DNA from 3 places in the Pseudarthrobacter sp. R1 genome. Region 2 is predicted to be linked to each of the others. Evidence: riboswitches for the same ligand, from Rfam matches in the RefSeq annotation. Region 2 holds a riboswitch; each other region holds the start of a gene.
The links. A riboswitch is a leader RNA that binds a small molecule or an ion and turns the genes downstream of it on or off. The one in region 2 is predicted to bind S-adenosylmethionine.

Region 1 (10,273 bases), on a different contig from region 2:
AGTCTCAAGGCCCTTGGTGAGCACCCAGGCGTTGAAGGCGGACAACGACGGGCCGGTGTGGCGCATCAGCTGCTTGACCGGCCCCTCGATGAACTCCTTGGTGCCCAGGATGGCGCCGCCCAGGACTCGTCCCTGGCCGTCGATGTGCTTGGTGCCGGAGTAGACGATGACGTCGGCACCCAGCTGCCCGCAGCGCTGCAGCAGGGGAGTCGCAAAGACGTTGTCGACGACGACGGTGGCACCTGCCGCGTGCGCGAGTTCACTCACCGCGGCGATGTCGACGATTTCCTGCATGGGGTTGGACGGTGACTCGAAGAACACGGCAGTGGTGGGCTGGGACAGGGCGTCACGCCACTGTTCCAGGTCAGGACCGTCCACGAACACCGTCTCCACACCCCACCGCGGCAGGATCTCATTCAGGATCACGAAGCAGGAACCGAAAAGCGAGCGGGCAGCCACCACGCGGTCGCCGGCAGCCAGCAACGCACCCAGGGCGGTAAAGACGGCGGACATGCCGGACGCCGTCGCAAAGCACGCCTCGGTTCCCTCAAGGAGGCGGAGGCGCTCCTGGAAGGTGGCAACCGAGGGATTGCCATAGCGGGAGTACACAAAGCGCTCGTCCTCGCCCGTGAAGGCGCGTTCGGCAGCGGCGGCGGATTCATACACGAACCCGGAGTTCAGGAATACAGCCTCGCTGGTTTCCTGGAAGTTGGTGCGGTCCAGCCCGCCGCGCACGGCCTGGGTGTCGGGGCTCCAGCCGGCGGCGTCTTCGTTGAAGGTCACTTAATTCTTTCCGAGGTTGGTGGGCAGTCCGCGGTTCTTCCAGCCGTTGACGGTGCGTTCGCCGTAACGGTCCGGCTCGCCTTCAAAGCCCTCCAGCACGTTGTAGGAGGTGTAGCCGGCCTGGGTGGCGGCAATGGCGGCCGCGATGGAACGCTGCCCGGAGCGGCACAGGAATACCAGTTCGGTAGACGGATCCTCTGGCGCCTGCTGGCTCAGGGAGCTAATGAAATCAGGGTTGGGAATGCCGCCGGGGAACGTCCACTGGATGAACAGCGGATCGTTGTCGGTGGCCTTTGTGTCGGGGATGCCGATATGGGCCCACTCGCCCTCAGTGCGGACATCCACCAGGATGGCTCCCTGCTCCAGCTTTTCCCACGCCTCCTGGGGCGTCAGGTCTCCGGCGTAGCTCATGCGTGGCCCTCGCCGTCGAACTCGAGGTCTTCGCCTGCGGATTCGAGGTTATCCACTGCGGTGGCGACGGCGGCGTCGGCGGAAGCGATGGCCGCCGGCAGGACCAATGCCTGCGCCACGATCACCTGGCCGCCGTTGGACGTTGCAGCCGGGCTGCCGTGGAGGAACTAGCCTTCGGCCAAGGCAGCGGAAATCCGTTCGCAAAAGGACCTGTCATCCGGTCCGGTGACAAGCCGGTAGGAAAGTCTTTCTTCAGGGGCAGGTGCGTCGGACACGACGGATCTCCTTCTCTCACGCTTGCAACTCGAATCGGTCGATATGCCGAGTATTCACCTGAGGCACCCCGCCGCGAAAGGAGGGTTGCCGACCGGCCAGTCAGGGCTTGGTGCCGGTACTCATTACTCCCCAGAAACGTAACACTTGGCGCGCAGGGCCGCACGGCCGCCGTCGTCATGTTCCGTAACTGAACGGGGCACCGTGCAGCAGGCAGCGGTTTCCATGACGCCGGAGAAACCGACGGCAGCGGCATCACCGCAGGTGGTTGGCGTTTTCTGGCCTTTTGCGGACGCACCGCCAGATACAGTTTCTTACGGGGCAGTGCCCCATCATCAGAACCAGCACCGGGGGTCCCCATCAGCACGCGATCTGCCGGGCCACAGCACCCTGCCGGCCTTTACGGGGTACCCCAACTGCGCGTGGTTGGGGCGCTCCTTGCCACACTGCTGATTGCCCTCGTGGCTGTGGTGCTGCCTGCAGGGTCGGCCCAGGCCGCGCGGAGTTTCCCGGAAGAGGGAAAGCCGCTGCTGGGCGCCGTCCTTGAATGGGGTGAGGACTCCGCCGCCGGTTTCACCGACCGGCTGGGTGCCTCGCCGGCCATTTTGGGCCACGACATAGCGTTTCCCTACCGCTCATCAGAGCAAAACGACATCGAGGGATTCCTGGAACAGTCCTCCCTGCAGGGTGCCCACGCGATGCTCACCGTGAAGCCCACGATGCCGCTGGACCAGATCGACGCCGCCGCTGCGAGGCCCTTCGCCGAACGGGTGTTGGAGCTTGCGTCCAGTTTCAAAGGGCAGCTGCTGGTCCGGTTTGCCCCGGACATGAATGCGAGCTGGGTTGAGTGGGGCCAGCAGCCGGCTGCCTACCGCGCAGCATTCCAGACCGTGACGGCGGCGTTCCGGGAGGTCGACGGCGGCGGGGGCACTGTGATGGTCTGGGAACCGTACCTGGGCACGGATTATCCGTTCGACCGGAACCGGAATGCGCCTGCACAGGGAAGCGATGGGTTCGCGCTGCTAGATAGTAACGGCGACGGCGTCTGGAACGGCTCGGACGCGGCCTACGAACCCTACTATCCCGGGGACGATGCGGTGGATTGGGTGGGCCTGACCGCCTTCCACGACGACACAGCCGGTGGCGCTGCCGTCAACACAGTTCCCCGCGCCGGCGAACTGCGGGACATGCTCACGGCCTCCGGCGGTGAAAACTTCTACGCCAGCTATTCCGAGGGACGGGACAAGCCGCTCCTCCTGCACACGTCCGCGTTCTACAGCCCGGCCTCCGGCGGCGCATCCGAAGCGGACATCAAGGCCGCCTGGTGGGACCAGGTGGTTGGGGTCGCCACCGCCGGTGAATTCCGCAGGGCAGGGGCTGTGGTGTGGGACGAACGGACCAGTACGCGGGACGCCGGAGTGGCAAGCATCGACTGGCGGCTCACCGGAAACCCGGCCATCGCCAACGCCGCCCTGGGCACGCTGGAAGCGTCCCCCATCGTCGCAGGCCCGGTCACCGAGGTCAGCTCCGGCAGCACATACGTCCGGGCCAACACCCTCACGGGGGCCGCTGCCTGGACAGTGGGCGCGGCGCTCCTCATCCTCCTGGTTGCCCTGTGGCAGATTCCCCGCCGGGTCAATGTCGCAACGGCGTGGGGATACTCAGACCCGTCCAGCAGGGATTCCCGGGTGGATATGTTGCGCGGCCTGGCCATTGTCTTTGTTGTGGTAAACCACCTGGGCATGACCTCGCTGTTCCAGTTGCTCACGCAGGAGGCGGTGGGGTTCGTCTCGGGTGCCGAGCTGTTTGTCCTCTTCTCCGGCCTGGTGGTGGGCATGGTGTACGGGCCCAGAGCGAAGGAGGACTTCGGAACGGTGGTTGACCTAACCTCGCGGCGGGCGGGCAAGCTCTACCTGACGGCACTGATAGTCCTGATTGGCGTCTTCCTGGTCTCGTTGCTGCCGATCTTCCGGACTGACGCCCTCACCACCTTTGTGGACCAGGGAACGGGCGGGGCAGGGCACGACGGCGCCGGCCGTACCTATGACCTGTATGCAGGCATGGAATCCCTGTTCCAGTTCCCGGTGCCGCCGCAGGTGCTCCCTGCCATCCTGCTGCTGCAGTTCGGACCCTGGCAGTTCAACGTGATGGGGCTTTACGTGGTGCTGCTCCTTGCCAGCCCGCTGATCCTGGCTGCGCTCAACCGCGGCAAGGCAGTCTGGGTGCTGGCCGGAACCCTTGCGGTCTACGCCGTGGGAGCGGCCACGAGGTTCCGGCTCCTGCCCTCGCAGTTCGAGGACTCGTTCCCGCTGCTCGTGTGGCAGGTGCTGTTCGTGATCGGACTCGTCGCCGGCTACCACCGGCGCAACATCGTCGCCTGGCTGGTGGGGCAGACCTGGCTGGTGGCCGCGTGCACCGTCGCCGCACTCCTGTTCGCATTTCTCTCGTGGGGCAACCCCTACCTGGCGAACGGTTTTGATGTCCGCCTCGCCATCATCCCGGACGCCCTGTACCGGAGCATGTACGATTTTTTCTTCGGACGGACGTATCTGGCGCCGGGCCGGCTGCTCAACGTCCTGGTCCTGGTGGTGGCGGCCTACGCCTTCCTCACCGCGTACTGGAAGCCCGTGCAGCGCGCACTCGGCTGGTTCCTGATTCCGCTGGGCCGCGCCACCCTCTACGTCTTCATCATGCACGTGGTGCTGATCGCCGTGGTGGCCAATATCCCGGCACTGCAGCAGGAGAACGTGCTGCTCAACACGGCCGCATACGCCGTAGTGCTGGGGCTCCTGTGGGTCATGGTCCGGACCAGGTTCCTCTTCCGGATCATTCCCACGTAGGGCATCCGCTGGAGTTGCCCGCGGCATCCCGGAAGCGTTTACTTCACGGAAATGTGAACGGCACAGCACCGACATTGTCACAGCATTTGACGAAACATTTGGCCCTTACGCTCACCTCGTAACACTCCGGTGAAAGGGAAAAAATGACAGATGCGACTCGCAGGAACTTCCTCCGCTACGTGGGCATGGTGGGAGGGGCCGGGGTGATGTACGAGACCATGGCAGCGATGGGCCTGGCTCCCGATACGGCCGCGCCTGCCTATGCTGCGCCCCGGGCCAATGACCTGCAGGGGAAGGGGAAGAGCGTCGTCATCCTGGGCGGCGGCATCGCCGGACTGACCACTGCTTATGAGTTGGGCAAGGCGGGCTACAAAGTCACCATCCTCGAGGCCCGGATGCGGCCAGGCGGACGCAACTGGACCGTACGTGGCGGCACCGAGGAAACGGACCTCCGCGGAATTACCCAGCGGGCAACATTCTCGAAGGACCAGTACATGAATGCCGGCCCCGGCCGCATTCCCCAGCACCACATCACCCTGGACTACTGCAAGGAACTGGGGGTGACGATCGAGCCCTTCACCAACCAGAACGCTGACGGATATCTGTTCCGGGAGGGCAACACCAAGCTCTCCAACACCCCTGTCCGCCACCGCGCCGCTAAAGCCGATGTCTACGGTTACGTCTCCGAGCTCCTCGCCAAAGCCACAGACCAGGGTGCCCTGGACAGCTACATGAGCGCAGCGGATAAAGAGAACCTGATCTCCTTCCTGCGGAACTTCGGCGCCATCGGCGGCAAGGTTCCCGGTGATGCGGCGGCAAGCTTCAAATACACCGGCACGGGCCGCAAGGGCTACTCCGTGGCCCCGGGCGCCGGGCTGGAAGCGGGAACACCCCTGGCACCGGAGGCCCTTTCGGATGTCTTTGCCAGCGGCGTCGGCAACTACTTCTCCTTCGAATTCGGCTGGGACCAGGCCATGATGATGTTCCAGCCCGTGGGCGGCATGGACCGTATCCCATACGCGTTCGAAGCCGCCATTGGCAAGGACAAGTTCGTTTACGGGGCCCAGGTCCTGTCCATGAACAACACCGCCGCCGGCGTAGCGGTGGAGTACACCAACCCGGGCGGCCAAACCAAGAGGATCGAGGCGGACTTTGCAGTCTGCACCCTGCCGCCGCACATCGCCGCCAAGGTTCCGGGCAACCTCCCCACGGACGTCCTCGACGCCCTTAGGTTCGCAAGCCCCGCCGACGCGGGCAAGATCGGCATTGAATACTCCCGCCGCTGGTGGGAGGAAGACCACCGCATCTACGGCGGCATCACCAACACCAATATCGATCTCGGCAACATGTGGTACCCGTCCACCGGCTTCCACGGGCAGCGCGGCACCATGGTGGGCTACTACAACACCGGCGCCAGCGCCCGCGTCTATAAGGAGCTCAGCCCGGAGAAGCGCCTGAGCCGCGCCCTGGACCAGGGTGCCAGGATCCACGGAGACGTTTACCGCAAGGATGTCGCGGCGTCGTTCTCGGTTGACTGGGGGAACACAGCCTTTTCTGAAGGCGCCTGGGTGGGCTGGCCGTCGCAGACGGACGCCAAATACGCCAAGCTGCTGGAACCGTCCGGCAACATCTACTTCGCCGGCGACCACCTGAGCCACGCCATCGCCTGGCAGCACGGCGCCATGACCTCCGCCAGGGCCGCCGTCACCGCCCTGCACACCCGGGCCGCAGCGATGGTGGCCGGATGAAGCCCCTCCCTGCTCCCGCCATAACCCAAGCCAAACCCCGAAAGAAGCCCATGCTGCGCCGCAAACTCTCCCTCATCGCCGCCGGTATCGCCGGAATCAGCCTCACCGCTACCGCAGCCTTCGCCGCACCGGCGGTCTTCAAGGACCTCACCGATCCCAAGCCCGGAACTACCGTTTCCAACCTTCCCGCCGGTCAGGACAACCCGATGATTGCCGGCGGCGTGGCAATCGGTGCGAACACTCCCATTTACAAGACCAGCGGCCTGGGACCGTCCGCGCTTAACAACACTGCCCCCGCCGGCAGTGAGCAGCGCTACGTGGACACCACAGTCTTCCCGGGCGGGGTCCTCCCGCCCGGTGTCACCATCACCGAGGCGCAGGGAATCAACGCCCTCCGCAGGATTGGCGAGAACCTTGCCCAGGCTGGATTGGATTACGACGACGTCATCACCATGCGCGTCTTCCTCCAGAACCCCGCCGGTGCAGAAAAAGCCGACTTCGACGGCTGGAACCGTGCGTACCGGCAGTACTTCGCCAACACCAGCCTGTCCGACGGTTCCGCCTTCAAGGTTCCCCTGGGCTCGGCTGCTCCCGCCGAACCGTTCGTCAGCAATGCTGCCCGGCCCTCAAGGTTCGCGCTCGAGATCGAGAACCTGCCCGTGAACGGGTGGCTCGTCGAGGTGGAAGTGGACGCCGCGTACCCGGCTCCGGGAGGAAAATAGCAAAAAGGCGTGGACCGCCCGGCTTCGTGCCGGGCGGTTCACGCCTTTTGGTCGCTGCCCGCTCTTAGACGAGTCCGGGGTAGCTGGTCATGATGTAGTCCGTGGCGGCAGGGCCCTTCATGCGGAGGCCGTTGCGCGCGGGGTCGATCTTGTTCTTCATGGCGGCCCAGAACGTGGATTCCGGGCCGGGTGTCTGCTGGTTGATGAAGCACCAGCTGGTGTACAGGCCGTAAAGGCGGTCCTGATCCAGGGTGGAGTCAGACGTTTGGTCGAGGTAGGTGGCTTCGTGGAGAAAAAGGTCGAACTGCGAATTAGCCATGGCGGCGTCCCTTCGCTACGTGCGTGGCGCCGCCGTTCGGCTACAGCAGCAGACCTCAAATGCCTTGCACAGGGCAATGGAGTGTGACTGGCCCCGCAGAAAACCAGGACCTACAGGCGGCGTGAATGCCTTATCTACAATGTAGACTTTAGCCGTAGACTACAAATACGGCAAGCGTCTGGAATTACTGCCCGCGCAACGCTTGCTGCCGGCTCCAGAATGGAAAAACCCATGTCCTCGCCCAAGACCCCAGGCACGAAAGGCCGCGACCACAAAGCGAGGCTGAGCCGTGAATTGGTGCTCACCAAAGCTTTGGAAGTGGTGGATGCGGAGGGCCTGGAGGCCCTTACCATGCGCCGCCTGGGGCAGGAACTGGAGCGGGATCCCATGAGCCTGTACCGCTATGCGGAGAACCGGGCGGCATTGCTGGACGGCGTCTCGGAGCTGGTGCTCAACGAGTTGCCCATCCACCCCGAGGACCCCGACTGGAAAGCGCAGCTCCGGCACATCGCACATAACCTGCGGCGGCTCGCGCTCCAGCACCCGAATGTTGTACCGCTGCTGGTGACCAGGCCACTTTCCACGCCACTGGGGCTCAGGCCCCTGGGCACGCTGCGCCCGCTCGAGCAGATCCTCTCCCTGCTCATTGGCGCCGGCTTCAGCCCGGCCGACGCCCTCCATGTCTATCGCGCCTACTACGGGTTCCTCTATGGCCACATCTTGAATGAGCTGCAGGAATTCGTTGTGGACCCCGAAGAGAACGAAGTGCTGCTCCGGCTGGGACTGCACCGGCTGCCATCAAAAGAGTTTCCCCGGCTCCGTGCACTGGCCCCAGCGCTCGCCGATTATGATGGCGAGCGCGAACTGGACCAAGGCATCACCATCCTGCTGTCAGGCCTCGAAGCGCAACTGACTCGGGAACCGCAGAGTTCCCCCGCCTAGTTGGCGGGAGTGCCGCAACCTGATGTGATGGGCTTTCCCGCCCGGCTGCCGGGGTTCCAGGCCCAGGCTGCGGAACTGCTATTCAATACCCGCGAACAACTCGTTCAGCTCCGCGGTGAGCTCCTTCTGTACCGAGGGCAGGCCCACCTCTTTGCCGTCAATGCGGTTCACCGGCGCAAGCATCCGCACGCTCGAAATCAGCCAGACCGCATCAGCATCCAGCAGGTCCTGGGGCTCCAGCGGGCCGTACCCCAATTCCCAGCCGGCCGCTTTGGCCGCAGCGAACAATGCACCCTGGGAGGTGCCGGCCAGGATGCCGCTGTCCAGCTGCGGTGTGATCAGGCGCTTGACTGACGCGCCGTCGTCGGACGTTTCCACATGCGCCATCAGCACGGTGGACGTGGGGCCCTCCAGGACCCGGTCGTCGGAGGAGATGAAGATGACGTCGTCCGCGCCCTGCTTGTGGGCGTGGCGCAGGGCTGCCATGTTGACAGCGTAGGAGAGCGTCTTCGCACCGAGCAGCAGCCATGGGGCGCGCTCGGCGACGTCGCTGTCGTAGCCGCGGTCCAGGAGGATGACGTCGAGCCCGGCCTCGCGCTGGCGGCGCCCGGCCGCCCCCACAGGAGAAACCTGGACCCAGGAGGTGGGGGCTGAGGCGCCCTCCACACCACGGGTCACCACGAGCTTGACCACCAGTTCGTTGTCGGCCCCGGAAGCGGGCGGATGCTGGGCGAGGTGTTCGGACACGGCGGTGGCGACGGCTCGGCGCCACTCCTCCTCGCCGGGAATGGCGAGGTCCAGCGCCATCGCGGAACCCGCCAGGCGGTCCAGATGGGCCTGGATCTTCCGTACGCTGCCGTCAACTGCAAGCATCGTCTCGAAGATCCCGTCGCCCCGGGTGGCGCCCTGGTCCGTCACCAGCAGCTGGGGCTTGGTTGCGTCGGCCAGCCGGCCGTCCGGGTGGGAGGGGTCGAGGAATACGAGAACCACGGAAGCTGGAGAGGTCATGGCTCCAGCTTAGTGCGGCGTCCCGCGGATAAGCTGGGCAGAGTGCCCCGGCTGGAAACCGTCCGCCGGCGGCCCGTCTCCCGGGGGTTATTTCCGTGTTGTGGCCATTTTCGCTTGCCGGTTCCGCGCCGACGTGGATCGTGGTGCTGCTGGCTGTCGCCGACCTGGTGATCAGGGTGCTGGCCGTGGGCATCATTCCCGGCAACCGGCGGCCCACGACGGCGATGGCCTGGCTGCTGGGCATCTTCTTTGTCCCGTTTGTGGGCATCGTCCTTTTCCTGCTGTTCGGCAACTTCCAGCTGTCAAAGCGGCGCCGTGAGCAGCAGCAGCTGGTCAACGAGAGGGTGCGCGCCGGGATCACGTCCCTCGCGGACGTGGAAAGCGACTACCCGGGACCGGAATGGGTGCGGTCCGCCGCGGAATTGAACCGGAGGCTGGGTTCGCTCCCCATGGTGGACGGCAACTCCGTGGACCTCATCCCCGGCTACCCCGACTCCATCCTGCAGATGACGGAGGCGGTGCGGAAGGCGAAAAAGTTCGTCAATGCCGAGTTCTACATCATGAGCACGGACCACATCACCAATGACCTGCTGACAGCCTTGGAGGAAGCGGCGGAGCGGGGCGTGGAAGTCCGGGTGCTGTTCGACCACATCGGCACCCTCCGGGTCAAGGGTTACAAAAACCTGTTAGAGCGGCTCAGGGCCGGCAGGATCCAGTGGAAGCGGATGCTCCCGCTCCTGCCCATTCACGGCCAGTGGCGCAGGCCCGACCTGCGGAACCACCGCAAGATCATGGTGATCGACGGCGAAATCGCCTTCACCGGCTCCCAGAACCTGATCGAGCCCTCCTACAACAACCCGCGGCACCGCAAGGCCGGCCGGGAGTGGGTGGAGCTGATGGCCCGCCTCCATGGGCCGATCGTCACCACCCTGAACGTCGTCTTCGCCACCGACTGGCTGAGCGAAACCGACGAGTCCCTGGAACACCAGCTCCAGCTTCCGGCCAACCCGCATCCCGGGAACGTCACCGCGCAGGTGGTTCCGAGCGGCCCCGGCTTCATCACCGAAAACAACCTGCGGCTCTTCAACACCCTCATCTACTCCGCGCAGCACCGGATCTCCATCTGCAGTCCGTACTTCGTCCCGGACGATTCGCTGCTCTACGCCATCACCACAGCAGCCCAGCGCGGCGTGGACGTGGAGTTGTTCGTCTCCGAAAAGGGAGACC
Region 2 (10,273 bases):
CCCCATCGGGCTGATGGCCATCGCCGTCGCCCGCCACGCCGGAGCCCGCAAGATCGCCATCACGGACGTCTCGCGGCCAAGGCTGGACCTGGCCCGGCAGCTCGGCGCAGACCTTGCCATTGACGTCTCCACCACCCGCGTCCGGGAAGCCCAGCGGGAGCTGGGGATGCGCGAAGGTTTCGACATCGGGATGGAGATGTCCGGCCACCCCACCGCCCTGCCGGAGATGATCGACAACATGAATCACGGCGGCCGGATTGCCATGCTGGGACTGCCCAGCCAGGACATCACCATTGACTGGGGCAAAGTAGTGACCCACATGCTCACGCTCAAGGGCATCTACGGGCGGGAGATGTACGAGACCTGGTACGCGATGAGTGCCATGCTCTCGTCCAACCCCGTGCTGCACGCGGGCATCTCCGCCGTCGTCACCGATACGCTCCCGGCCGCCCAGTGGGAAAAAGGCTTCGACCTGGCCCGCAGCGGCGCAGGCGGAAAAGTTGTCCTCGACTGGACCCAACTCTAAGGAACACCATGTACACCTCGATCAAGGAACAGCTGACCACCGAGCTGGAGGACATCCGCACCGCGGGGCTCTTCAAAACCGAGCGCAGCATCAACTCGGCCCAGTCCAGCCACATCACCGCGGGCCTCATCGGCCAGCAGGATGCCAACGTGCTGAACTTCTGCGCCAACAACTACCTGGGCCTGGCGGACCATCCTGAAATCATCAGCGCAGCGAAGGGCGCCATGGACGAACGCGGCTTCGGCATGGCCAGCGTGCGGTTCATCTGCGGCACCCAGGACCTGCACCTGGAACTTGAAGCACGTGTTTCGCGGTTCCTGGGAACCGAGGACACCATCCTGTTCTCCAGCTGCTTCGACGCCAACGGCGGCGTTTTCGAGTCCCTGTTCGGCCCGGAGGACGCTGTCATTTCCGACGCCCTTAACCACGCCTCCATCATCGACGGCATCCGCCTGTGCAAAGCGCAGCGTTACCGGTACGCCAACCAGGACATGGCTGACCTCGAGGCGAAGCTCATTGAGGCAAAGGATGCCCGCCGCAAGATCATCGTCACCGACGGCGTCTTCTCGATGGACGGGTACCTGGCGCCGCTGGAGGCCATCTGCGATCTCGCCGAGAAGCACGACGCCCTGGTCATGGTGGACGACTCCCACGCCGTCGGTTTCATGGGCGCAACCGGCGCAGGCACACCCGAACACGCAGGTGTGTCGCAGCGGGTGGATATCTATACCGGGACCTTCGGGAAAGCACTGGGTGGGGCATCAGGGGGATACGTGTCCGGCCGCGCAGAGGTAGTGGCCATGCTGCGGCAGAAGGCCCGCCCCTACCTCTTTTCCAACTCCCTTGCCCCGGCTATCGTCGCCGCCACCATCAAGGCACTGGACCTGGTGGAGAACTCGGCGGAGCTGCGGCGCACGCTTTTTGACAACGCCGCACTGTTCCGCCGCCGCATGACCGAGGAGGGGTTCGACCTCCTCCCCGGCGAGCATGCCATCGTCCCGGTGATGTTCGGCGACGCCGTCCTGGCCGCGAAGGTGGCTGACCGGATGCTGCAGCACGGCGTCTTCGTTACGGCTTTCAGCTTTCCCGTGGTTCCGCGCGGGGCGGCCAGGATCCGGGTGCAGCTTTCGGCTGCGCATTCAGCGGACGACGTCGAAGCCTGCGTGCGTGCCTTCGTCGCCAGCCGTGGCGAAGTGGCAGCGTGACGGCACTCACCGCCCGCCCCTAACTCTGCAAGGATGGTGCCATGGCAGCACACTATGACGTCCTGATCGTCGGCGGCGGAATTGCCGGGCTTTCCCTGGCTTCGGCGCTGGCGGGCACCTGCAGCGTGGCGTTGGTGGAGGCCGAGCAGGAGCTGGCGTACCACACCTCCTCCCGCTCAGCCCGCCAGCTCATCCCCAGCTACGGTCCGCCCGTGGTCCAGGAACTGACGGTCCGCACCCTGGAACTGATCGCAGCCCGCGATGCCGGGCTGCCCGAACCAGTGCTCATGCCCCGCAGCTTTATGTTGATCGGGACCGAGGAGGCGGTGGCAGCGGAAGCCAGCGGCCACATGCGCTCCGTCACCCCGGCCGAGGCGCTGGAACTCTGCCCGGCACTGGTCCCGGACTCGTTCACCGCCGCCGGGCTGGACACCGGATCCTTTGGCTGTAACGCACCCCTGCTGCTCGCGGACCACCGCCAGCAGGCGCTGGCAGCCGGGGTGGACATCATTACGGGCGCGCGGGTTCACTCCGCGCAGCGCCTTGGCTCCGGCTGGCAGGTGGGGGCCGGGATGGAGGCATTCGAAGCCGGCGTCCTGGTCAACGCGGCCGGCGCCTGGGCGGACGAGCTGGCTGTGATCAGCGGAGTGGAGAAGCTCGGGCTGCAGCCGTACCGGCGCACCGCGGCCATTGCCGCCGTCGAACGTTCCCTGCCGCCGCAAAGCCCCATGGTGGCGGCAGCGGACAACACGTTCTACTTCCGGCGCGAGGGCGACGACGTGCTGATCTCCCCGTCCGAATCGGTGCCCAGCGGCCCAGAGGATGCCAAGCCCCGCCCGGGTGACGTGGAGCGCCTGGTAGCCAGGCTCAACGAGTTGACCACGCTGGGCATCACGGAAGTCCGCCGGGCCTGGACCGGCTTGCGGACCGAAGCGGCCGACGGCGTCCCCGTGGCCGGCTTCGACGCCGAAGCCCCCGGCTTCTACTGGCTCGCCGGCCAGGGTGGCTATGGCTTCCAGACATCGTCCGCCATGGCGGAGCTCGCGGCTGGGCAGATCCTCGCCGGTCTCGAATCCGAAGGCAATGTCGCCCAGGCAGCTGACGATGGTCCGGCATCCCGGACAGCTGAGGCGCTCGCGGCCACCCGCTGGTCAGTCCGGCGCTGAAGAATGGTCGTATGAGTACGCTGATCACCAATATCGCCGAGCTGATGACGCAGGACCTGGAGCGCCGGGTCCTGCGGGACGCCGCGGTGGTGGTGGAGGGGGAGCGGATTTCGTGGATCGGCGCCGCTGCGGATGCTCCCGCTGCCGATGACGCCGTAGACGCGGCCGGCCGGGCCATGATCCCGGGCTGGGTGGACTCCCATACGCACCTCCTCTTCGCTGGTGACCGGACGGCGGAGTTCGAGGCGCGGATGGCGGGGGAGTCGTACTCGGCCGGGGGCATCGCCGTCACCATGAACGCCACCCGTGCCACATCCGATTTCGACCTCACCCGCCTGGCGCTGTCCCGCGTTGACGAAGCCGTTTCGCAGGGAACCACCTACATCGAGACGAAGACGGGCTACGGCCTGGATGTTGAACACGAGACCCGGAGCGCTCGCATCGCCTCTACGGTGGCAGATCAGGTGACGTACCTCGGAGCGCACTTGGTCCCTGCCGGACGGGACGCGGACGAGTACACCGACCTCGTGTGCGGCCCAATGCTCGCCGCCGTCCGGCCCTACGTGCAGTGGGCCGACGTATTCTGCGAAGAGGGGGCCTTCACCGCTGAACAGTCCCGGCGGGTCCTGCTGGCCTGCCGTGACGCAGGCCTGGGGCTGCGCGTCCATGGAAACCAGCTGGGTGAAGGCCCGGGCGTGCAGCTCGCCGTCGAACTTGGAGCTGCGAGCGTGGACCACGTGAATTACCTCGCGGAAAAGGATGTTGACGCCCTGGCCGGAACCTGGAGTGGGTGGGACGCCGCTTCCGGAACCGGTGTGACGGGGACTGTGGCAACCTGCCTGCCCGCCTGCGATCTTTCGACGCGCCAGCCCCTTGCCCCCGCGCGGGCACTGCTTGACGCCGGCGTCCAGGTGGCGCTGGCCTCCAACTGCAACCCGGGCACGTCCTACACCAGCTCGATGGCGTATTGCGTCACAACCGCGGTGCTGCAGATGGGCCTCAGTGTCCATGAAGCTGTCCGAGCGGCGACCTACGGCGGGGCCCTTGCACTGCACAAGGACAAGGGAAACGACGCCGACGGCGAACGCGCGGTGGGTTCAATTGCCGTCGGACACCGGGCGGACCTTCACCTGCTCAATGCGCCGTCGGCTACCCACCTGGCTTACCGTCCGGGCATGCCGCTGACGTACGCTGTTTGGCGGGCCGGTACAAGGGCCAGGTAAATCCCGCCGACAAACTGACGTTAGTTGATCATTAGGCTTCTGTTATGATCAGAAAGCGTCATCTCACCCGATGGCGGGAGTATCTGGAGGCCCCTGCATGACCCGCACTGACCGGCTGACGGCCATACTCGATCTCCTGGCCAGGACCGGCCAGGTGGAGGTCGAAGAGATCGTCAGCACCCTCAACGTGTCCCCGGCCACCGCCCGGCGCGACCTGGACAGCCTCGCAAAGCGCCGGTTGCTCACCAGGACCCGGGGTGGTGCCACGACAGGTGCGTTGGCCTACGACCTGCCAGGCCGGTACAACCGCGACGATCACGCCGAGGCCAAGGAGCAGATTGCCCAGGCGGCCTCTACACTGATTGCCCCCGGCGCCGTGATCGGGCTCTGCGGTGGCACCACCAGCACTGCACTGGCACAGATCCTGGCCACTCGCGAGGACCTCAACGCACCTTCCAACCAGCCCACCCTCACCGTGGTTACCAACGCCATCAATATCGCCGGACAGTTGGCGGTGCGGCCCAACATCAAAGTCATGGTCACCGGCGGGATCCTCAATCCGCGGTCCTACGAACTGGTGGGGCCGTACACGGACATCATCATGCAGAAGGTGGTGCTGGACATCGCCTTCATCGGCGTCAACGGCATCGATCCCGAAGTTGGGCCAACGAATACAGGGGAGGGGGAGGCGTCCGTGAACGCCTTGCTGGCCAGCCGCGCGCGTGTCTCCTACGTGCTGGCCGACTCGTCCAAGGTTGGGGTGCGCGCCTTTGCCACCATGGACGGCTACAACTTCACCCGCTTGATCACGGATGCGGGGATCTCGGCGCACGACAAGGCGGCCTTTGAGGCCAACGGCACGGAAGTGATCGTGGCCGCGGGCTGAAGCCGGTTGTAGCTGGGATTGAAGCATCCAGCGCGCCGGTGCGCCCTCGGCAGCCGGACACCGCAGGGCAATCAGGCCGGATCCAGAAACTGCAGGCAAGATGGGTACATGCTGGTTCCCTCCCGCCGTCGCCTGCGGATAGAAGTCTGGATTGTCTTGGGCCTGTCCTTGGGCCAGTCTGCCGTGTACTCAGTGGTGCAGCTCCTGGACAAGATGACCCGCGCACCGCTGGCGGAAGGCACCTCGACGCTCAACCGGTCGCAAAGTACCCGCGAGTACTTCGACTTGACCTACCAGCTGCTGGACATCATCTTTGCGCTGGTGCCGGTGCTGCTGGTGATCTACTTCCTTACCGACCAGCGGCAGGCCTTCTCGGGCGACGGCAGCAACGCCGGTTCGGCTTTCCGCAAGCTCGGTTTCAACTTCGAGCGGCCCGGGCGGGACATGCTTCAGGGGCTGGGGCTGGCCGCGCTGATTGGTATACCGTCCCTTGGCCTCTACGCCGCGGGCAGGGCTCTCGGAATCACGACGGCGATCATTCCCAGCGCCCTGGACGCGTACTGGTGGACGGTGCCCGTGCTGATCCTGTCCGCAATCCGCCATGCCGTGGTGGAGGAAGTCATCGTGGTGGGTTACCTGTTGAACCGTTTCGGAAAGTTCGGCTGGAGCATTCCGCTGTCCATCATGGTGAGCTCGCTGCTGCGCGGCACGTATCACCTGTACCAAGGGTTCGGCCCCTTCATTGGCAACGTGGTGATGGGCATCGTTTTCGCGTGGCTGTACACCCGCACGCGGCGTGTCATGCCACTCGTGATTGCCCATGCACTGCTGAACATCGTGGCATTTGTCGGTTTCAGCCTGTTCGGCAAGGCCGTGGGGCTGGGGTAGGGCAGCCAAGTTGACGAGGCGGGCAGCTGCCACAGCCAATCTGACGCGGTAAGGGTTCGGTCGACGGCGTTCATCCCGTGCCGGAGGGCTTATCCGCCCGGCACCCCGTGCCCGGTATGTGCGATCTGCACGTCGTCGGACAGTGGCCCTTGGACGGAACCGTCTGGCGCAGGCCTCAGATCTGACGGGTCGTCGGGCGGTGGCCACAGCTCTGACGGGTCTTCGGGTGGGGGCCATAGTGCCAGGAGGTCATCAAAGGCGCGGATGCTTTCTGGCACGGCAGAATCCGGCCAGTGGGGTGGTTCCCAGTCCTGGTGTTCGCTTTTGTAGTGCCGGCCTGTGGGTGAGGTCCAGCCGGGTGGTTCGTTTGTGGTGGCTGGTGTTGGTTTCCAGCCGCTGGTGTGTCGGAGTTTGTGGTGTTTGGGGCAGGGTTGGCCGAGGTTGGATATTCCGGTGGTGCCGCCTTTGTGCCAGACGAGGATGTGGTCGGCTTCGTTGTCCAGGGAGTTGTTGCTGCAGCCGGGGAACGGGCATTTGCCGTCCCGCAGCCGCACCCAGTTCCGCATCGCTTTGGTCAGCCGGTAGCTGGTGCGGCCGATCTCCAGTGGAGCCCCGTCCCGCGGATCCACCAGAACCCGGTAAAAAGAGCCTGCCCCGTTCGCGACGAGGTCACGGGCCATCGACGCCGGGATCGGGCCGGACCCGTCCAGCATCGCCGGTTCATCGGTCAGGCCCAGCAGGGAGAACACGGGCACGGTGACCAGGACCTGGGCCCGAATCGAAGATCCCTCCCCGCCGCCACCGGCGCTGCGGGCACTGTAGGCCCCGCCGTTGCCAAAACCATTCCCGCCGTTGCTGGAACTGTTTCCGGCGCTGACGCCGGGCCTGGTGTTGAGGAGCCCTGAAGCGAAGTTGTCGGCCCGGAGTTGGGTGAGGGTGCGGGGTTCGTCCGGTCCCTGCATTTCCCGGGAGATGGTGGTGAGCCGGTCCCAGATCGCGGATGCCTGGTCCGCGGGCAGGCACGCTGCGACCCAGCCCATCCCGTCGTTGTCCGGCCAGTATTCGACCCGCCGGTCCGCCACACTTTTGGCGTGCCGCTTCTCCAGGCTCTCCGGGTGGTGGCGTTCCCGCCAGTCCCTGGCCTTGGCTTTGAACCGGTACGCCGGCATCTCCCCGATCCTGGCGGCTGCGGCCGGTCTCGGCGTGTCCGGGTCCAGGAAGTACGCCTCCAACGCCGCCGCCCCGGTAGCGTCAAGGCCCGCGGTCTGGTCCACCATGGCCCGGGCGTGCGCCCAGGAAACCGTCCCGGCCTGCAAAGCCGAAAGGGTCCCCGGCAGGAACGTGGTTAGGGCATGGGAATCGGCGATCAAGGCTCCGGCGGCCCGGTCACCGATCGCCAGCACACACCCCACCTCGGCCACCAGGCTCCGGTCCTGCGCCGTCGCCTCGTACGGCGACGAAACAGGAGCGTTCAGCGCTTTCGTGGCTTTCGCGAAGACCGCCACGGCCTGCACCTTCGCCGCCGCCAGTTTCGCTTCCGACCGTGCAACCGCGGCCAGAACATCCAAAGCCCCATCAGCAACCCGCGGCAACGGATGATCAGCAAACCCCACGGCAGGGTACGGGCCAGCCCCGGCGTCAAGTTCGCCAGGGCCACCGGAAACAGCAACATCACTGCCAGCGAGGACCGCAGCAAACGCAGCGACGGCAGCCACAACGGCTTCCTCAGCCGCTGCCACTGCCGCCTTCGTTTCCATACCTCCATCATGGCGAGGGGGTCTGACATTTCGGGTGCCACCCTCCATCAGCTGGGCAGGGGCTGCTTATTGTCGAATCAGGTACCAGGTTTCGCCGCTCTCAACCACCGGTTCGGCCAGGAAAATGGATTCGGCCGCCATCGGCAGGTGACGCCGTTGTCACAAGCTGATGGCGGCCGAAGTTTAGAAAGGCAATCTGCCCAAGCCGAGGCCCGGGCAGGACTGCCCGGGCCTATGAAGGAGGATCAGATCGTGACAGCTCCGCTGGAGGTCTCGAATGTCACCGAAAGGATTCCGGGGGTCCCGTGTGGTGCCACCCATTCCACGGCAACGTCTTCGAGCGGCTTCTCCACCGGCTCGCCCAGCCACTCGGTAACCCGTGCTGCCGAGCCTGCAATGGTCAGACAGCTCATCTTAACGTTGCTCTCATAGGCGTTGGACGGGTGCAGCGACGGGTCGCCCTCCCACTTGAGCATGTACGGAACCTGCGGGTCGGCAATCAACCCCAGGATACCGATCTGCTTCCAAACCAGTTCGCGGCCGTCAGGAAACTTGCGGTTTCCGTTGACAGCGGCGCGTCCGAGCCGTTCTTCAAAGGGAACGAGGTCGTCAACCTCCACGCACCAGCCCATCCAACCGCCCCCGGCTGCAGACCGTGCACGCACTGCCTGGCCGAAGGGAGCCTTGTCCGAGGCGGGGTGGTCCAGGACCTCGACGACTTCGAGGTACTTGTGCCCGGCGAGCGGGATGATCATATTCCGGGTCCCGAACCGCGGGTGTATTCCACCCTTCACTGCCTCAACGCCGAGGGCAGAGGAAATACGTTCGGTGGTGGCAGCCAGGCCATCGTGTTCACAGGCGTAAGAGACGTGATCCATGCGCATGGCAACATCTTGGCACTTTGTGATCGGGCTCTCAGCTAAGGGTAGCCTTACTGGGATTTCAGTTCCGAAACGGCATCAATCCAAGGCCCCGCTGCCGGCAGTCAAGAGGACTATGTTCGTCATAATCCTGTCAACCACTGCGTCCTGTTCCTACACTGAGCTCAGGTCATGAGCGCCAGCGCCAAGCCCCGGCTCGCTGGCCGGCAACCCTCCATCCGCGGTGGGGTGCCCCGGGTGAGGACCTGGCTGTCCGGCAACGGCTGGATGGCAAGCGCGGCCCGCGGTGCTTCGAGCATGCCGGGCCCAAGTCAAAGGAGCCTTAATTGTCCAACGGATGGTCTTTCGAAACCCGCCAGATCCACGCAGGGCAGGAGCCAGACGCTGCCACGGGTGCCCGTGCCCTCCCCATTTACCAAACCACGTCCTTTGTGTTTCCCAGCGCCGAGAGCGCAGCGAACCGCTTTGCCCTTGCTGAACTGGCGCCCATCTACACCAGGATCGGCAACCCCACACAGGAAGCCGTGGAACAGCGGATCGCAAGCCTCGAAGGCGGTCTTGGAGCCCTGCTGCTCAGCTCCGGCCAGGCCGCTGAAACTTTCGCGGTCCTGAACATCGCCGAGTCGGGGGACCATATCGTTGCCAGCCCCAGCCTGTACGGCGGCACCTACAACCTCTTCGCCCACACGCTGAAGAAGTTCGGCATCTCCGTCACGTTTGTGGCGGACCCGGACAACCTGGACCAGTGGCGTGCCGCAGTGCAGCCCAACACCAAGCTGTTCTTTGGCGAGGTGGTCTCCAACCCGCGGCAGGACGTCCTGGACATCGAAGGCGTGTCCCAGGTTGCGCACGAGGCCGGGGTTCCCCTGATTGTGGACAACACCCTGTCCACCCCGTACCTGATCCGCCCGCTGGAATGGGGTGCGGACGTCGTGGTGCACTCGGCCACCAAATACCTGGGCGGCCATGGTTCTGCCATTGCGGGCGTGATCGTGGACTCAGGAAAGTTCGACTTCGCCAAGGACCCCGCCAAATTCCCCGGCTTCAACACCCCGGACCCCACCTACAACGGGCTGGTTTACGCCCGGGACCTTGGCGCCGAAGGTGCCCTGGGTGCCAACCTGTCCTACATCCTGAAGGCCCGGGTGCAGCTGCTGCGCGACCTTGGCTCGGCAGTGTCGCCCTTCAACGCCTTCCTTATCGCCCAGGGACTGGAGACGCTGAGCCTGAGGGTGGAACGGCACGTGGCCAATGCCCTGGAAGTTGCCCGATGGCTGGAAGCGCGTGACGACGTCGAATCCGTCGCCTACGCCGGGCTGCCGTCCAGCCCCTGGTACGAGCGCGGACGCAAGTACGGCCCCAAGGGCACCGGCGCCATTGTGTCGTTCAACCTCGCCGGCGGCGCGGAGGCGGGCAAGCGCTTTGTGGACGCGCTGGAGCTGCACTCCCACGTGGCAAACATCGGTGACGTCCGTTCCCTGGTGATCCACCCAGCGTCGACCACCCACAGCCAGCTCTCACCGGAGCAGCAGGTGGTTGCCGGCGTAAACCCCGGCCTGGTGCGGCTGTCCGTGGGGATCGAGCACATCGATGACATCCTGGCTGACCTCGAGGCCGGCTTCCGGGCGGCCAAGGAGGCCACCGGCGCCTAACCGTACCCAGGGCACCAGCGCGGCGGCGGGCCGGGGAAGTCACAACCAGTCACACTCTTGGCGGCAGGCAGGGCCTGTTTCGTACACTC
Region 3 (10,273 bases), on a different contig from region 2:
TGGAGCCTATCCCGGGCGCCCTGGTGGTGAACCTCGGCGAGATGCTGGAAGTTGCGACGGAGGGATACCTGGCGGCCACCATCCACCGGGTCCAGGCGCCACCCCCGGGTGTGGACAGGTACTCCGTCCCGTTCTTCTGGTCTCCCCGGCTGGACGCGGTGATCAATCCGGTCCCCCTGCCGCCTGAACTGAAGGCTCAAGCGAGGGGCATTTCAGACGATCCCGCGAACCCGCTCCTGGCCTCGTACGGGATGAATATGCTCAAGGGCAGGATGCGTGCCCACCCGGACGTCACGGAGCGGCACTATCCCGGGCTTCTGAACCGTTAAGCGCAAGCCCGTCAGAGGTTGTATTTCCAGGCCTGCTGGGCGGGGCAGGTGTCCATCACTACGTCCAGCCCGGCCGCCTTCGCCCGCTCTGCCGCGGCCTCGTCGATGACCCCAAGCTGCAGCCACACCGACTTCGCCCCTACGGCGATTGCCTGGTCCACCACTTCCCCCACTTTCTGGGAGTTCACAAAGCAGTCCACGACGTCGATGGGGTGCTTCTCAGCGGGAATGTCATCAAGGCTGCGGTACCCGGCCTCCCCATGTACGGGCTCGCCCGGAAGGTTGACGGGGATGATCTCCATCCCCAGCCGGTCCCGGATGAAAAGCGAAGTATCGTAGGCTGCGCGCCACTCGTTGGTGGTGAGGCCCACGATGGCCCACCGCCCCTTGGTCCGCATCAGGCGTTCGACAACGGCAGGATCATTTTTGTGCCCCATGTGCCTAGCCTACGTGGCCGGGAGGGCCCGCAGGCTAACGTACTTCCCCGTGCGGCTACCGGCTGAACTTCTGCAGCCATTTCGCACCGGGCACTGCATGTGCAGCTGCCCCGGCGGCGTCCACACCCTGCCTGAGGACTTCCGGCACGGAATCCGCCCGTCCCCGTGGCACCGCTCCAGCCGCGTGGTCAGCCTCGTCCCGGGCACCTGCGCCTCCCTGACCAGCTGCCTGCTCCGGGAGCACACCGGCAGGGACCGCATTTTCCTTCTCGTCAGCCGCCTCGGCGTCGCTCTTCCCGGAGCCGGTGGCAGTGATCCGACCGCCGCCCCCTTGAGCCTCCCCGTTCCCTTGTTGCCCCTGCCCGGGCCTGTCCGGTGCCGCGGCTTCCGGGGCGCCGGATGGGACAGACGAATCCTCCGGGGCGGGAGGGGTTGTGCGGGTGCCACCGGCAGCAGTGTCTCCTTCGGCGACGCCAGGTTCCTGTTCCCTGTGCGCCGCTGCATCCGGGCCGGGATCATCCACGGGGTCCGGCAGCACCATGGCGCCAAGGACGCCCTGCGCGGGCAGGCTCCAGGCGGGTGTCCAGTCTTCAAGCATGTGCTGGATCGAGAGACTGCCGGATGCGGCGGGCACTGCGGAACTGGCAGCTACCCCGCCCACGCCAAGTCCCATGCCTGCTATCAGGGCAAGGCCAACGACGGTCGGCCGGTGTGCCCGAAGCCCCCGGCGCCTGGCAAGTTCATCGGGTCCGCTTTCCGAAGTCCCGGCCGCGCCGCCCGCCGCCCGTGGACCCGCCGCGGCGGGTTCCGCCAGCAGATCGGCAAGTTTTCCGGACGGGGCCGGTGCGGGCAGTGATGCCAGCGACCCCAGCGCAAGAAGGGCGGTGCGAAGCTCGGGGTCCTTGCCGTGTCCGGCGTCGAGGAGCATCTCCTCCACAATGGCGGGCAGATAATCTATGTGCGTCATGGCCTCAGGTACTCCTTCACGGCCGCAAGTTCGCGAAGTTTAGCCAGTGCCCGCCGCTGAAGCTGCTTTACGGCGCCGGCGCTCTTGCCCATGGCTTCCGCTGTCTGCTCCACGGTGAGGCCGGCAACGAGACGAAGGGCCAGGACCTCGCGCTGGTCCTGCGGCAATCCGTCCAGCAGGCCCATGACCTCGCGGGGTGAAATACGTTCGAGGGCATCCGTCTCCGCGGAGGAATCTTCACGCTGGTCCAGTTCAGGCTCGAAGGGCAATCTGGCCGGGGTGCGGCTTTGGCGGCGGTGATCGTCCACCATACGGGCGTGCGCGACGGAGAAGATAAAAGTCCGGAGGCCCGCCGCGCCGCCATGGATGGTGTCGAGCCGTGGCAGGACGGAGAGGAACACTTCCTGCATGGCCGCCTCCGGGTCCTCGACTCCCCGGGCCGCGAGATAGCCCAGGACTTGTGATGCATAGGTCCGGTAGACAACGCTGAAGACGGACGCGCCGGCGGCTTGGTCCCGCAGGGTTCCGTCTGTGAGTGCATCTGTCACGGACGTAGTGCTTTCAGTCAAAAAGGGGTTCCGGGCGGAAGAGGCCTGATCCGATGGGGAATGCCTTTTCCCCGCCTCACTTTACCCCTCAGTAACTACTGCCCGGGGCCAGCCACGCAAAGCGCTGCGGCCAGTTGCCGCAACTGCCTTTGGCACCGGGAAGTGAAAGAGCCGGCCTGGAACGTGATGGGGGACAAGTTCCAGACCGGCGCTACATAGGGGTAATCGCTGCAGGCCTACAAAGGGTTACGCCTTGCAGCAAAAACTTTTCAAACTTTTTTCTGCGGGAGGTTCAGCGGGCCGCGGCCGGGGCCCAGCGAGGAGCACTCCCCTGCCGGCGCGGTTCCTTGGCGATGGTGAAAGCGTGCACCCTGGCGGGGACGCGCTTGTCATCGCAGTCGGCCTGGGGCCTCATGGGAACAACAGCAGGAGCCGCGGCGGCGGTCCTGGTTACGGCCCCGGCAGGGCAAAGATCGGTGACCAGCCCGGTACCTGCGCATTCACGGACGGCGGCAATCCCGGCGGCGAGCGCGGATTTGTCCTCGAAAGGGCCGGACACCGCCATCACCGTGCCATCGGGGGCCAGAAGCCGGAACCTGAAAAATGAATCTGAGTCGACAAAAGCTTCGAACTTTCCGGCCATAACAAATCCTTCCGGTCTGCGGGGATCCTGCCCGGCGACATCTTTGTCACCGACCGGTCCGTGCGCCGTTGCTGCGCATGCTTCCGCGGGTTTGGTCGAACGAATTGGTGATCGCATCACGTGGTGCTTATAAGTCTGACGTCCAATGACGCAGCCTTACAAGGCCTGCCCCGTAAACCCTGTGTAAATTGCCGCGGCGCCGGAAAGACAAACGGCGGGCCACCTTCCAAAGGTGGCCCGCCGCCGTCGTAAATCCTGACGCGTCAGTCGTTGATGAGGTCGTTCACCACGATGGTCTGGTCCCGGTCCGGTCCGACACCGATGGCTGAGAAGCGCGTCCCGGACAGCTTCTCCAGGGCCAGGACATAGTTGCGTGCGTTCTCCGGCAGGTCCGCCAGGGTCCGCGCACCCGTGATGTCCTCTGTCCAGCCCTCGAAGTATTCGAAGATCGGCACTGCGTGGTGGAACTCGGTCTGCGTCATGGGCATTTCGTCGTGGCGGACGCCATCGACGTCGTAGGCAACGCACACCGGGATCTGCTCGATGCCGGTGAGCACGTCCAGCTTGGTGACGAAGTAGTCCGTGAAGCCGTTCACGCGTGAGGCGTGGCGGGCCAGGACGGCGTCGTACCATCCGCAGCGGCGCGGCCGGCCGGTGTTGACGCCGAACTCACCGCCGGTTTTCTGCAGGTAGACGCCCATCTCGTCGAAAAGCTCCGTGGGGAACGGGCCGGCGCCAACACGTGTGGTGTACGCCTTGATGATGCCGATGGAGCGGGAGATGCGGGTTGGCCCGATGCCCGAACCCACGGAGGCCCCGCCAGCTGTGGGGTTGGAGGAGGTGACGAACGGGTAGGTTCCGTGGTCCACGTCCAGGAAAGTTGCCTGGCCGCCTTCCATCAGGACCACCTTGCCCTCGTCCAGGGCAGAGTTGAGGACCAAGGTGCTGTCGATGACCAGCGGGCGGAGCCGGTCGGCGAAGGAGAGGAAGTACTCCACGATCTCATCCACGAGCACGCCACGGCGGTTGTAGACCTTGACCAGGAGTTCATTCTTCTGGCGCAGCGAACCTTCCACCTTCTGGCGGAGGATTGACTCGTCAAACACGTCCTGGACCCGGATGCCCAGGCGGGCCACCTTGTCCATGTAGGCGGGGCCGATGCCGCGGCCCGTGGTCCCGATGGCGCGGCTGCCGAGGAAGCGCTCCGTCACCTTGTCCAGCACCTGGTGGTAGGGAGCAACAAGGTGTGCGTTCGCGGAGACGCGAAGCTTTGAAGTGTCGGCGCCGCGGGCCTGGAGGCCTTCGATTTCCTGGAAGAGTGCCTCGAGGTTAACAACGCAGCCGTTGCCGATGATGGGTACCGCGTTGGGGCTGAGGATGCCTGCCGGAAGCAGCTTGAGTTCGTATTTTTCACCGCCTACGACGACGGTGTGCCCGGCGTTGTTTCCGCCGTTGGGTTTGACGACGTAGTCAACGCGGCCGCCCAGCAGGTCGGTCGCCTTGCCTTTTCCTTCGTCGCCCCACTGGGCTCCTACGATCACAATTGCTGGCATGGGATCCTCCCCCATTCGTTCGGGCTGCCCGTGCCATGCCACAACGTGGCGGCCTGGTGCAGCGCCGTTCATGAGAATGCCCCGAATGGACCGGCCTTCGCTGGTCCGCGGGCGGCACAGCGACGCAAGAGTTCCGGGGCTCTTACCACCCAAGTTTAGCCGATGAGCGACTTTGTCCACTCGTTGGGCCGCCGCGGTCCTTCTTGCAGGGTAAAGGACTCCTGCGCGGCAAAGGACCGCGGCGGACTGTCAGCGGTGATGCTACTCGTCGTCAGCTTCCTCGCCCGGGCGGGAGGTCTGGGTGGCGAGGCTGTCCCAGAAGGAGGTGTCGGCGTCGGCAATTGATCCGTCAGCGATTGCTGCGGGCGGTTGCGGTAAGGGTGGTGACCGTCTGCTTGATCAATTATCCGTTGCTCCGGAGCCCCAGGGCGTAGCCGTCCAGGTACGTTTGAAAGCTCCGCCCCTCGTTTCCCCGCCGACATAATCCGACAGCGGATTTGCTCCCGGGCGTACCGGTGCATTTAAGTGAGAGTACCCATCCGGAGCGGCCGAGAGACCTGGATCGATGACGCCGCAGCAACCCCACATAGTGCAGGTACGTCCTGCCTGCGAAGGTGCTACTGCCAGGACCGATGGAAAGGAAATCCAGCATGTCCCTGAACACAGACCACATCCGCGCCACCCACGCCGGATCGTTGCCGCGCACCCCTGAACTGATCGCAGCCAACGCCGCCCGCGAAGAGAACCCTGCCGATGTTGACGGCTACAACGAACTCCTTGCCGCCTCCGTGGTGGACCTGGTCCAGCGCCAGCAAAGCCTGGGCATCGACATTCCCAACGACGGCGAATACGGGCACGCGATGTCCGCCGCTGTGGACTATGGCGCATGGTGGTCCTACTCGTTCGCGCGCATGGGCGGGCTGGAACTGGACAACGACGCCAAGTGGGCGGTTGAACCGAAAGAATCCACCCCTGGCAACGTCCAGCTCACCGGCTTCATCCACCGCCGCGACCGCACCGACTTTGCAGAGGCCTACAACGATCCCACCAGCGGCATCTTCACCGGTGGCCCCAAGCCGTTCCCCAAGGTCACTGGACCGCTCGTCTACACCGGCCAGGACGCCGTCGCCTCCGACGTCGCAAACCTGAAGGCAGGCCTGGCCGCCGCCGGACTGAAGGAAGGGTTTGTTGCGGCACTCTCCCCCGGCAGCGCCTCACGTATCACCAATGAGTACTACGCCACGGAGGAGGAATACATCTACGCCTGCGCCGATGCGCTCCGTGAAGAGTACAAGGCCATCATCGACGCCGGCCTGATCCTCCAGATCGACGATCCCTCCATCGCCGAGAACTGGGACCAGATCAGCCCCGAGCCGAGTGTGGCCGACTACCTGAAGTTCACGCAGATCCGCGTGGAAGCCCTGAACTACGCCCTCCGCGGCCTTCCCGAGGAGCAGGTCCGGTTCCACCTCTGCTGGGGCTCCTGGCACGGCCCGCACACCACGGACCTCCCCCTTGCGGACCTGGTGGACACGATGCTGCAGATCAACGCCGGCGGCTACTCCTTCGAGGCTGCCAACGTCCGCCACGAGCACGAGTGGCGGGTCTGGGAGGACACTAAGCTCCCCGAGGGCAAGGTCATCATCCCGGGCATCGTCTCGCACGCCACCAATGTGGTGGAGCACCCGGACCTGGTGGCAGACCGGATCGTACGGTTCGCAGAGGTTGTGGGCCGGGAGAACGTCATCGCCTCCACCGACTGCGGCCTGGGCGGCAGGGTCCACCCGCAGATCGCCTTCGCGAAGCTGGAAGCCCTGGGCGAGGGTGCTCGCCGGGCTACCAAGCGGCTCTGGTAGCCCGCAACAGAAACGCAAAAACCGCCGGTTCCGTGCACCGCTTGGATCGGGTGCGCGGGACCGGCGTTTCGTTTCGCAGGGCTTGCTAAACTGGTAAAGGCCGACCAGGAATCGGTCCGCCCCATTTCAACCACTTCGGATCTGCTGCGCCATTGTGCGCCCATTTTCGCGGTGGCAGCAACACCAATCCCCGCAGGAGACCCAGCACTACATGACAGCCCTGGCACCCGAATCTTTCCATGATCAGCTTCTGAACCGCCGCTACGAACCGAATGTTGCAGCCGTCAACGAACTGTGCGATTCCCTGCAGGGGACCAAGCCCGGCACCATTGTGCCCTACGTGGACCCCATGCACGACGTCGACGAGTGCCGCATCATCAGCCTGTACTCGAACATCGGCGAGGCCGACCCCTCCGGTTTCATCACCGCCGGCGACCACGACGCCGCCACCCGGATGCTGGGGATCCAGTGGAAGCTGGGGCTGCGGCCGGAGTTCGTTATGCCGTGGAACGTCCACCCCTGGCACGTCGCCGGGGAGGCCAACGGGAAGTTCACGCCGGACCAGATTTCCGCGGGCCTGAAGCCGCTGCTGAAGTTCCTGGCGCTGGTTCCGCGCGCCTCGGTGATCGTGGCCCACGGCACGGAGGCCAACCGCCTGGCCAACCTGCTGCTGAAGACTGAGGTGCCGCTGCTCTGGCGCCGCGGACTGAAGACCTACAAGGTGCGCTCCCTCAGCGGCCGTGCGTTCGCCGGCTCGCCTGCCCGCCAGGAGGAGTACCTCGAGGACATGCGCGTGGCCTACGCCGACGCGATGGCCCGGACGGGCCTGCAGAAAGCTTAGCCACCAGCCTCACCGCTTACGACGGCGGCCGGCCACCTTTTCGAAGAAGGTGACCGGCCGCCGTCGTAATAAGGGGCCTCCGCCGCCCGGCTTCTCTGAGTGAGCGCAGCGAAGCGAGGGAGGCGGTGGGGATTTACTTGCCTTCGATGGCTGCTTTCGCCGTGGGGTCGGAGTCGTTCAGGAACTTCTCGATCCGTTCCGGCTCCTCCGCCTCACCAATCGCCGCGGCAGCGCGCCCCAGCGAGTACAGCGCCCGCAGGAAGCCGCGGTTGGGCTCATGCTCCCAGGGGATCGGGCCGACGCCGCGCCAGCCGTTGCGCCGCAGCGAGTCCAGTCCACGGTGGTAGCCCACGCGTGAGTAGGCGTAGGAATCGATGGTGCGCCCCTCAGCCCAGGCCTCTTCAGCCAGGACGGCCCACAGCAACGAGGACGTCGGGTGCTTCTCCACCAGGTCCAGGGCTTCCTGGCCGGCTTCCAGCTGCTGGTAGACCTCTGTCTCGGCAGGCAGGAGCGTGGGTTCCGGGCCCATCAGGTTCTTGCGGAACTCGTCCGACATCTAGAAGGTCTTTCCGGCCGAACCGAGCTGCTTGGTGGCTTCCACCACGCGGGCTGCCAGGCCGGCTTCGGCCGAGGCACCCCAGACGCGGGGATCGTAGGTCTTCTTGTTGCCCACTTCGCCGTCGACCTTCAGGACACCGTCATAGTTGCGGAACATGTGGTCGGCCACCGGACGCGTGTAGGCATACTGGGTGTCGGTGTCGATGTTCATCTTGATGGTGCCGTAGGAAACGGCGTCGGCGATTTCCTGGTCCGAGGAGCCGGAACCGCCGTGGAACACGAGGTCGAACGGGCTGTCCTTGCCGATCTTGGCGCCCACCTGTGCCTGGATGTCCTTGAGGATCTCCGGGCGGAGCTTGACGCCGCCGGGCTTGTAGACGCCGTGGACGTTGCCGAAGGTCAGGGCGGTGATGTAGCGGCCGTTTTCGCCGGCGCCAAGTGCCTCAATGGTGGCCAGGGCATCCTCGACCGTGGTGTAGAGCTTTTCGTTGATCTCGTTCTCGACGCCGTCTTCTTCGCCGCCCACAGTGCCGATCTCGACCTCAAGGATCATCTTCGCGGCCGCGGTGCGCTCGAGCAGCTCGCGGGCGATGCGCAGGTTTTCCTGCAGGGTCTCGGCGGAGCCGTCCCACATGTGGGAGTTGAACAGCGGGTTGCGGCCGGCCTTGACCTCAGCCTCGGACGCTGCGAGCAGGGGCAGGACGAAGCCGTCCAGCTTGTCCTTGGGGCAGTGGTCGGTGTGCAGCGCGATGTTGACGTTGTAGTTCTTCGCCACTTCGCGGGCGAAGGCGGCGAAGCCCAGGGAGCCTGCAACCATGTCCTTGGTGGAGGCGCCGGACCAGTAGGCCGCACCGCCGGTGGAGACCTGGACGATGCCGTCGGACTCAGCTTCGGCGAAGCCGCGGAGGGCTGCGTTCAGCGTCTGCGAGGACGTTACGTTCACGGCCGGGAATGCGAAGCCGCCCGCCTTTGCGCGGTCGATCATCTCGGAGTAGATCTCTGGGGTTGCAATGGGCATGCTGACTCCTATGCTGAGGTTCGTCTGTGGGCTGGTAACCCTGGAGTACCGCTTACGGCTAGCACCATCCTAGCCATTTCCGCGCAGCGAGTGTTCCGGGTTACGCCCCACCCGCACCTGCCCCGCTACGCGTGCTGGTTGAACACGTGCCGGCGTACCCAGGCGTGCATGGCAATTGCGGCCGCCGAGGCCGCGTTGATGGACCTGGTGGAACCGAACTGTTCGATGGACAAGGTGGCGAGGGCGGCCTCGTGGACCTCGGGCGTGAGCCCGGGACCTTCCTGGCCGAACACCAGCACGCAGTCCTTGGGCAGTTCATAGGTTTCCAGCGGTACCGAATCCGGGAAGATGTCTATCCCGATGATCGCCAGCCCCTCCCCCTGCGCCCAGGCCACAAAATCCTCCACTGTGGGGTGGTGGCGGACGTGCTGGTAACGGTCGGTGACCATGGCGCCCCGGCGGTTCCACCGCCGTCGTCCGATGATGTGCACCTCCTTGGCGAGGAACGCATTCGCGGTGCGCACCACCGTGCCGATGTTGAGGTCGTGCTGCCAGTTCTCGATGGCGACGTGGAAGCTGTGCCGCCGCGAGTCCAGCTCCGCCACGATCGCGTCATGCTTCCAGTAGCGGTACTTGTCCAGCACGTTGCGGCGGTCGCCGTCCGCCAGGAGGTCAGGGTCCCAATGGTCGCCTTCCGGCAGCTCGCCTTCCCAGGGTCCGACGCCGACTTCCGGCTTTTCGCCCGGCGCCTCCGGGTGTTCCTGTCCAGATACTGCAGGCGGTTCGGACGTCATACCGGGCGTTTGGTTCACCCCTCAACACTAGACTGGACCTTTCGGGCTTTCATCACCGGCGGAGGTAGGCATGGCAGAAGCGGACAAGGTTAAAGGGTCACCATCGGTGTACCGCAGCGGGCAGGACATCGAGTGCTGGCTGACGGACATGGATGGCGTCCTGGTCCACGAAAACCAGGCGGTGCCCGGCGCCGCTGAGCTGATCCAGCGGTGGGTGGACACGTCCAAGCGCTTCCTGGTGCTGACCAACAACTCCATCTTCACCCCGCGCGACCTTGCCGCGCGGCTGCGTGCTTCCGGGCTGGAGGTTCCCGAGGAGAACATCTGGACTTCGGCCCTGGCCACCGCCCAGTTCCTCAAGGACCAGGTGGAGGGTTCCGGGTCGGGGAACCGCGCCTACACCATCGGCGAGGCAGGATTGACGACGGCGCTGCACGAGGCCGGCTTCATCCTCACCGACCAGGATCCGGACTTTGTGGTGCTTGGCGAGACGCGCACGTATTCCTTCGAGGCCATCACCACGGCCATCCGCCTCATCCTGGCCGGGGCACGGTTCATCGCTACGAATCCTGATGCCACCGGTCCTTCCAAGGACGGCCCGTTGCCGGCCACCGGCGCCATCGCAGCGCTCATCACTAAAGCCACGGACCGGGAACCCTACATCGTGGGCAAGCCCAACCCGATGATGTTCCGCTCGGCCATGAACCAGATCGACGCACACTCCGAGAC

Region 1: linked by a shared signal. The riboswitch ahead of M8J71_RS03480 (DUF1737 domain-containing protein) and the one ahead of M8J71_RS05290 (bifunctional o-acetylhomoserine/o-acetylserine sulfhydrylase) in region 2 are both predicted to bind S-adenosylmethionine.
Region 3: linked by a shared signal. The riboswitch ahead of M8J71_RS19755 (cobalamin-independent methionine synthase II family protein) and the one ahead of M8J71_RS05290 (bifunctional o-acetylhomoserine/o-acetylserine sulfhydrylase) in region 2 are both predicted to bind S-adenosylmethionine.

What each region holds. Positions count from the first base shown of each region.
Region 1 is NZ_JAMKFI010000004.1:82,928-93,200, forward strand. It holds gene M8J71_RS03470 (O-succinylhomoserine sulfhydrylase) at 1-783, opposite strand, end outside; gene M8J71_RS03475 (rhodanese-like domain-containing protein) at 784-1,194, opposite strand; partial or broken gene M8J71_RS03480 (DUF1737 domain-containing protein) at 1,191-1,469, opposite strand; SAM riboswitch class IV at 1,483-1,597, opposite strand; gene opgC (OpgC domain-containing protein) at 1,890-4,307, shown strand; gene M8J71_RS03490 (flavin monoamine oxidase family protein) at 4,451-6,055, shown strand; gene M8J71_RS03495 (Rid family hydrolase) at 6,052-6,777, shown strand; gene M8J71_RS03500 (hypothetical protein) at 6,842-7,096, opposite strand; gene M8J71_RS03505 (TetR/AcrR family transcriptional regulator C-terminal domain-containing protein) at 7,328-8,038, shown strand; gene M8J71_RS03510 (aminodeoxychorismate lyase) at 8,117-9,046, opposite strand; gene cls (cardiolipin synthase) at 9,145-10,273, shown strand, end outside.
Region 2 is NZ_JAMKFI010000005.1:234,771-245,043, forward strand. It holds gene tdh (L-threonine 3-dehydrogenase) at 1-526, shown strand, start outside; gene M8J71_RS05255 (glycine C-acetyltransferase) at 535-1,731, shown strand; gene M8J71_RS05260 (NAD(P)/FAD-dependent oxidoreductase) at 1,773-2,897, shown strand; gene hutI (imidazolonepropionase) at 2,909-4,120, shown strand; gene M8J71_RS05270 (DeoR/GlpR family DNA-binding transcription regulator) at 4,218-5,006, shown strand; gene M8J71_RS05275 (CPBP family intramembrane glutamic endopeptidase) at 5,115-5,894, shown strand; gene M8J71_RS05280 (HNH endonuclease signature motif containing protein) at 5,984-7,651, opposite strand; gene M8J71_RS05285 (VOC family protein) at 7,897-8,535, opposite strand; SAM riboswitch class IV at 8,700-8,815, shown strand; gene M8J71_RS05290 (bifunctional o-acetylhomoserine/o-acetylserine sulfhydrylase) at 8,859-10,184, shown strand.
Region 3 is NZ_JAMKFI010000009.1:517,305-527,577, reverse strand. It holds gene M8J71_RS19790 (isopenicillin N synthase family dioxygenase) at 1-329, shown strand, start outside; gene M8J71_RS19785 (CoA-binding protein) at 341-766, opposite strand; gene M8J71_RS19780 (hypothetical protein) at 822-1,733, opposite strand; gene M8J71_RS19775 (RNA polymerase sigma factor) at 1,730-2,281, opposite strand; gene M8J71_RS19770 (YegP family protein) at 2,574-2,924, opposite strand; gene M8J71_RS19765 (adenylosuccinate synthase) at 3,188-4,477, opposite strand; partial or broken gene M8J71_RS19760 (carboxypeptidase) at 4,739-4,922, opposite strand; SAM riboswitch class I at 5,010-5,116, shown strand; gene M8J71_RS19755 (cobalamin-independent methionine synthase II family protein) at 5,128-6,333, shown strand; gene M8J71_RS19750 (uracil-DNA glycosylase) at 6,545-7,174, shown strand; gene M8J71_RS19745 (DUF3151 domain-containing protein) at 7,308-7,730, opposite strand; gene fbaA (class II fructose-bisphosphate aldolase) at 7,731-8,750, opposite strand; gene M8J71_RS19735 (TrmH family RNA methyltransferase) at 8,876-9,544, opposite strand; gene M8J71_RS19730 (HAD-IIA family hydrolase) at 9,615-10,273, shown strand, end outside.